Kaistia algarum: one gene and its partner. The protein of the gene in region 2 interacts with the protein of the main gene of each other region in a pairwise test. Links are inferred from orthologs where the notes say so. Each region holds a gene or a part of one and is shown on either strand. Other genes may lie near its edges. The genes, in order: OSH05_RS11365 and ptsN.

Evidence for each region.
Region 1: the proteins of ptsN (region 2) and OSH05_RS11365 interact in binary tests that used the Escherichia coli proteins (3 or more experiments, as listed by UniProt). The link is inferred for Kaistia algarum from one-to-one orthologs.

What each region holds. Positions count from the first base shown.
Region 1 is NZ_JAPKNJ010000001.1:2,359,132-2,362,669, reverse strand. The notes cover bases 70-3,292. They hold OSH05_RS11365 (sensor histidine kinase), read left to right. Parts: upstream 70-395; coding sequence 396-3,092; downstream 3,093-3,292. Other genes in these bases: OSH05_RS11360 (response regulator), read left to right, coding at 3,098-3,292; kdpC (potassium-transporting ATPase subunit KdpC), read left to right, coding at 70-383. Outside these bases: more of kdpC, read left to right, coding at 1-69; more of OSH05_RS11360, read left to right, coding at 3,293-3,538. UniProt on the Escherichia coli protein: Member of the two-component regulatory system KdpD/KdpE involved in the regulation of the kdp operon. KdpD may function as a membrane-associated protein kinase that phosphorylates KdpE in response to environmental signals.
Region 2 is NZ_JAPKNJ010000001.1:1,849,366-1,852,485, forward strand. What follows is about bases 292-3,096. They hold ptsN (PTS IIA-like nitrogen regulatory protein PtsN), read right to left. Parts: upstream 2,026-3,096; coding sequence 1,558-2,025; downstream 292-1,557. Other genes in these bases: OSH05_RS08975 (ABC transporter permease), read left to right, coding at 292-921; OSH05_RS08980 (DUF3833 family protein), read right to left, coding at 996-1,499; hpf (ribosome hibernation-promoting factor, HPF/YfiA family), read right to left, coding at 2,125-2,712; rpoN (RNA polymerase factor sigma-54), read right to left, coding at 2,983-3,096. In the rest of the region: more of OSH05_RS08975, read left to right, coding at 1-291; more of rpoN, read right to left, coding at 3,097-3,120. UniProt on the Escherichia coli protein: Seems to have a role in regulating nitrogen assimilation.

The DNA of each region.
Region 1 (3,538 bases), 510 kb from region 2 along the record:
ATGACGCCAGCGCCTCGTCGGGCACCAATCTCGCCCCGACCAGCGCCAAGCTTGCCGATCGCCTGAAGACCGATGCGGCGGCCTACCGCGCGGCCGGCATGACCGGCCCTATACCCGCCGATGCGATCACCACCTCCGGCAGCGGCCTCGATCCGCATATCTCGCCGGCCTTCGCGCAGGCGCAGATTCCGGCCGTCGCCAAGGCGCGCGGCCTGCCCGGAACGCTTGTGCGCGATCTGGTGAACGCGCACATAGAAGGTCCGGAACTCGGTTTCCTCGGCGATCCTCGCGTCAATGTGCTTCAGCTCAATCTTGCATTGGACGACGCGGCCAAGTCGTCGGGCGCCACTCCGGCTGCGCCCGGCACGTCGCCGGCACCCTGATGGAACGCGCCGATGACCGGTGACGAGGCGCCCCGCGCCTCTCCCGACGCTCTCCTCGCCGCCGCCGAGCGCGAAACGCGCGGCAAGCTTAGGATCTTCCTGGGCGCGGCGCCGGGCGTCGGCAAGACGTTCGCCATGCTGCAGGCCGCCCGCGCCGCCAAGGCGGGCGGCCTCGATGTCGTCGTGGGCCTTGCCGAGACGCATGGCCGCGCCGAGACAGAGGCGCTTGTGGCGGGTCTCGAAATTCTGCCGCGCATCAGCATTCCCTATCGCGGCAGGCTGGTGCCCGAATTCGACATCGACGCCGCCCTGCGCCGCCGGCCGCAACTGCTCCTCGTCGACGAATATGCCCATTCCAATGTCGAGGGCAGCCGCCACGCCAAACGCTGGCAGGATGTCCAGGAACTGATCGTCGCCGGCATCAACGTCTGGACGACGCTCAACATCCAGCATGTCGAGAGCCTCAACGACGTCGTGCAGCGGATCACCGGCGTCCGTGTCCGCGAGACGGTCCCGGATACGGCCCTGCAGAAGGCGGACGAGATCATCCTCGTCGACCTGCCGCCGGACGAACTGATCCAGCGCCTCGCCGAAGGCAAGGTCTATGTCGAGGACACGGCGACAAGAGCCGTCCAGAGCTTCTTCAAGCCGAGCAATCTGACGGCGCTGCGCGAACTCGCGCTTCGCCGCGTTGCCGCACGCGTCGACAGCGACCTGCTGGAACGCATGCAGGGTTCCGCCATCGAGGGACCTTGGGCGGCGGGGGAGCGACTGCTCGTCTGCGTCGGCCCCGACGTCGCCGCCGAACGGGTCGTGCGCGAGGCCAAGCGGCTCGCGGACCTCCTCGATGCCTCCTGGTTCGCCGTCACGGTCGAGCGACCCGGCCGCGCCGTCGCCGCCGGCGAACGCTCCCGCCTCGAGGCTGGCATGCGGTTGGCCGAGAGCCTCGGTGCCGAGACCCGTTCCCTCGTCGCCACGGACATCGCCGCCGAACTTCTGCGATTCTCGCGCTTCGAGAATGTAACGCAGATCGTCATCGGCAAAGCGCGGCTGCGCCGGCGCTTTCGCATTCGCACCAGCCTCGCCGACGCGCTGGTCGCCGAGGCCGACGGCGTCGCGATTCATGTCGTCACGGCGGAGACACCGGAACGCCCGTCAAAGCTTCGGGCGCGGCTCCGCCTGCCTCCGCTGGGCGGGATCGCCGGCTATGTCGCGGCGCTCGCCAGTGTTGGCCTCGCTACTTTGGTTGGACGCGGTCTGACCGAATTTGTCGCCCTGCCGAATGTCTCGATGCTCTATCTGCTGGCTGTGCTCGTTCCGGCAATCCGCTACGGCGTCTGGCCGGCGATCTTCGGGTCGGCGGTCTCCTTCCTCACCTATAATTTCTTCTTCATCGATCCGATCGGCACCTTCACCGTGGCGCGGCCGCACGAATTGCTCGCGCTGGTGATCTTTCTGTCGGTGGCCGTGCTGATCTCGACCATCGCGGGTCGCGCCCGCGAGCAGACGCGGGCGGCGATCCGGCGGATCCGGGCGACACGGCGCCTCTATGAGTTCACGCGCAAGCTATCTGCCCTGCCCGATGGGGCCTCCGTCGCGGAAGCGGCAACGGTGGAAATCCATGCGACGCTCGGCCGTGCGGCCGTCATCCTGCTCGAGAAGGCCGGAGATCTCGCGATCGCGGCTGCCTGGCCGCCCGAAGACCGGCTGGATACCGCGTCCATGACGGCGGCCCGATGGGCATTCGACCACAGCGAGCCGGCCGGGGCCGGCACGGGAACGCTGCCCAATGCGCCATGGCGTTTCGCGCCCTTCTCGGGGGCCAGCGGATCGTCACCCATCGGCGTCATCGGCGTCGAGCGACCCAGCGCGGGCGACGCCGGGTTCGACGCCGAGAGCGAGACGCTGCTGGCGACGCTCGCCGAGCAGACCGCTGCCGCGCTCCTCCGCGCCCGCCTCTCGACGGAGGTGGCCAGCGCCCGCACGGCGGCAGAGACAGAGCGTGTCCGCAATATATTGCTCGCCTCGATCAGCCATGATTTCCGCACGCCGCTGGCCTCGATCCTGGGGGCTTCCACCAGCCTGCTCGACTATGGCGACGACATTCCGGAGGCGACCCGGCGCGATCTGCTGGGCCATATGCGCGACGAGGCGGAACATCTCGACACCATGGTGCGGAACCTTCTTTCCATGACACGGCTGGAGGCCGGGGCGCTGGACCTGCGCCGCGATTGGATCGATGTCGCCGAAGTCCTGAACCGCGCCGTCTCGGCGGCGCGCAAGCGCGGCGCAACGCAGTCTTTCACCGTCGACACGGCAACGGACCTTCCGCTTCTATTCGCCGATCCGGGTCTCATCGACCAGGCGCTCGCCAATGTCGTCGGCAACGCCGTGCGCTATGCGGGACCCAGCGCGAAAGTTACCCTCTCGGCCACGGCGGACGATGAAATGCTGGAGATCGCCGTGACCGACGACGGGCCGGGAATTCCGCCGGAAGCCCTGCCGCATGTCTTTGAGAAATTTGTCAGGGCCGCCCGCACGAGCGGCGATGGTGGCGATGGCTCAGGGCTGGGACTCGCCATCACCAAGGGAATCATCGAGGCTCATGGTGGAACCACACTGGCGCTGAGCCCCGTTCCCGGCCGAGACGCCGGCGCGAGGGTCCTTTTGCGCCTTCCGCTCGGTACGCCGCCGGACCTGGAAGGATAACCTCGATGCAGCCTCCGCGCGTCCTTGTCGTGGACGATGAGCCAGCCATCCACCGCTTCATGGCGCCTGCGCTGGCCGCCAATGGCTACGAGGCCTTGCGCGCCGATACGGGCGCCGAAGCGCTGGCGCTGGCCGCCAGCCGCCAGCCCGACCTCATCATTCTCGATCTCGGCTTGCCGGATATGGACGGCAAGGAAGTGATCCGACGGCTGCGTGAATGGTCGCCGACGCCGGTCATTGTGCTCTCGGCGCGGGACCGCGATGCGGAGAAGATTGAGGCGCTGGACCTCGGAGCCGACGATTTCGTCAACAAGCCATTCAGCATGGGCGAACTGATGGCGCGGCTGCGCGCGGCGCTGCGCCACCGGATGAAGGAAAAGGGAGAGACCCCACTGCTCCGGCTCGCCGACATCGAGATCGATCTGCCCCGCCACCGCGTCACCCGC
Region 2 (3,120 bases):
CTCGGCACGCTCGGCGTCTTCGTCGTCATGATGGCGATCTTCTTCGCCTTCTCGCCGAAGATCTTCTCCTCCTGGCCGATCTATAACTCCGTCCTGCTCACCTTGCCGGTCGCCCTGTTCCTGGTCGTGCCGATGGTTTTCATCGTCACCGTCGGCGAGATCGACCTTTCGTTCCCCGCAACCATGGGCTTCTCCGCCTGGATCTTCGCGCTTCTCGTCCAGGCCGGCTTCGATCCGTTCCTCGGCATCATCGGCGCCATCATCGTCGGCATGGGTCTCGGCTTCGGCGTCGGGGCCGTGGTCGTCTATGCCGGCCTCTCCTCGCTGGTCGCCACGCTCGGGATGAACTTCCTCTTGCGCGGCCTGATCATGATCCTGACCGAGGGCAAGTCGATCGCCATGCCGACGTTGTCGAGCAGCTGGGCATTCAGGATCTTCTCCAGCCAGGTGGCCGGCTTCCCGATCCAGATGGTGTGGGCGCTCCTCTTCGTCGCGCTCTCCATCCTCCTGTTCAACCGCCACCGCTTCGGCGCCCGCATCCGGGTCGTCGGGGACAATCCCGACAGCGCCGCGCAGATGGGCATCGACACCAAGCGCGTGCGCGTCGCGTCCTTCGCCTTCATGGGTCTCGGCGCTTCGCTCGCCGGCATCTTCTCCACCATGATCAATTTCACCTGGTGGCCCTCGGCGGGCGACGCCTATCTGCTGCCGACCCTGGCGGCCGTCTTTGTCGGCGGAACCCCCACCTGGGGCGGCGTTGGAACCGTCGCGGGCGGTGCGATCGGCGCCCTCATCGTGTCCTTCATCCAGACAGGTATTGTCGCCGGCGGCCTCTCTGGCTTCTACGTGCAGTTCTTCAATGGCCTGATCATCATCCTCTCCCTCATCGGGCATCGTTGGAATCAGATCCGGTATCGGTGAACGTTTATCGGACGGGAGCCTTGTCGCCTGACGGGTCGCCGGGCTCCCAATCCCATCCGTGAATAGAGCCGGACTCAGCGGCGGACGAGCTTCGCCTCGACGCTTCCGACCGGAATGCCGAGCGTGTAGATCACCGCCTTGTTGAGGACCGTGCGCGGTCCCTGCCGCGAAACACTGTCCTCGAAATGCAGCGTCAGCCGCGAGCCATCCTTGCGCGGTACGACGACGTCATAGGCCATGGTGATGCGCCCGCCATCGACCTTCACCACCGCCTCGCCGACGACATCCTTGCGCGTTCCGGCATAGCGGCCCGGCGCGATCCGGCGAAAGCGCCAGACGCGCCGGTCGATCTCGCCATTGTCGAAACGGAATTGCTGGTCGAGGACGAAGACCGCGCCGGACTGGCGTCCAATCGTCGTCACGGTGAAGCCGCGATCGAGGCCGATCAGCGCGCTTTTGAAGCGGCCCTCGCCGGATGCGACGCCGCGAAAGGCGTCGAGCGTCGGCTCGGCCACGGCCGAGAGCGACCCGGCCACGGACATAACGAGCAGGAGCGGTAATGCGAGCCTCGCCTTCATCGTTTCCCCGTAGGCGCGCGTTTGCACCGCGAAAGGGAAGCCGCTTTGGCGCTGAAGGTCAAGCCGCGTTGGAGGCCGTCGCGCTGGCGGTCAGGACGGCATAGAGCGCGCTAGCGTCGGTTGAGGCCCGCAGCTTGGCGGCAAGTCCCGGCTCACGCAGCATGCGCGCGATGCGGGCCAGCGCCTTCAGATGATCGGCGCCGGCGCTTTCGGGTGCCAGCAGCAGGAAGATCAGGTCGACCGGCTGGTCGTCGAGAGCATCGAATTCGATGGGCTTGGCGAGGTGGGCGAAGACACCCCGGATCCGGGCGAGCCCCGCCAGCTTGCCATGGGGGATAGCAATGCCATTCCCCACGCCGGTCGAACCGAGACGCTCGCGCTGCAGCAGCGTGTCGTAGATCTGGCGCTCGTCGAGGCCCGTAAGAATGGCGGCTTTTTCCGCCAACTCCTGCAGAGCCTGCTTCTTGCCATTGGCTTTCAGCGCCGGAACGATCGAGTCCGGGGTGATCAGGTCGCTAAGGTCCATGACTTGGTTCGATACGCCTCGTTCATGCCTCTGATCCGAGACTCGCCGTCCGCCGCGCGGGTGCTTGCGCGGCGGCGTTGCGGACGAGCTTAGGCGGAATCAGCGGTCGACGGAATCCCCTTTGCCGGCCGAAGCCGGATCGATCCACCCAATATTTCCATCTTGCCGGCGATAGACGACGTTGACGCCGCCATGCGCCGCATGCCGGAAGACAATGACCGGCGCGTCGGTAAGATCCATCGCCATGACGGCGCTGGAGACCGAAAGGGTCTTCAGGCGCGTCGATTCCTCGGCGATCACCACCGGTGCATAGTCGAGTTCGATTTCCTCATCGTCCTCTGGCGTTGCAGCCAGCACCACATAGCTGGCATCGGCGCCATTCTTCTGCTCGTGGTGGTGGTCCTTGAGGCGCCGCTTGTAGCGTCGGAGCTGCTTGTCGATGCGCTCGGCCGCCTGATCGAAGGTCGGGTAGATATCGTGGCCGCGGCCCTCGGACTTCAGGTCGACGCCGCTGTCGAGATGCAGCGCGCAATCCACACGGTAGCCGGCGCCGTCACGCTCCAGCACGACGCGGCCGGAAAAGCCGCCGTCGAAATATTTCGCGAGCGTCGCGCCGATGCGGCTTTCCACATGGACGCGATAGGCGTCACCGATCTCGATGTTCTTGCCCGAAATGCGCAGAGACATGGATCCCGTACCTCTTGGTCGTCGTTGCGATCCGAAGCGGCCCCTGTTTCGGACCCCTCCGTCGAGCGCGACACCAACCGGACCCGCCGGCTCATCGCCGTTCCGGCCTCCGACGCGGAGCGCCGGGCCGAGCACGCCTTGCGGCGCCGCGCCCTTCTATGAGCGGCCGTCCGCGAAGTCAAGGAAGCGGGCGCCGCCTATAGGCAAGCTGGGCATTTGCGAGACGGAAGGCAAGGCCCGATCTGACGGGAGGCAGCGCCGAAGGACCGGTCAACGCATCAGGGCAGGGTCGGATTGCTTCTCGCGCCGACGCTGAACCGAGGACGGAATGCGCAGCGCCTCACGATATTTCGCGACCGTGCGGCGGGCGATGTCGACGCCGGAATCGCGCAGCATCTTGACCAAGGT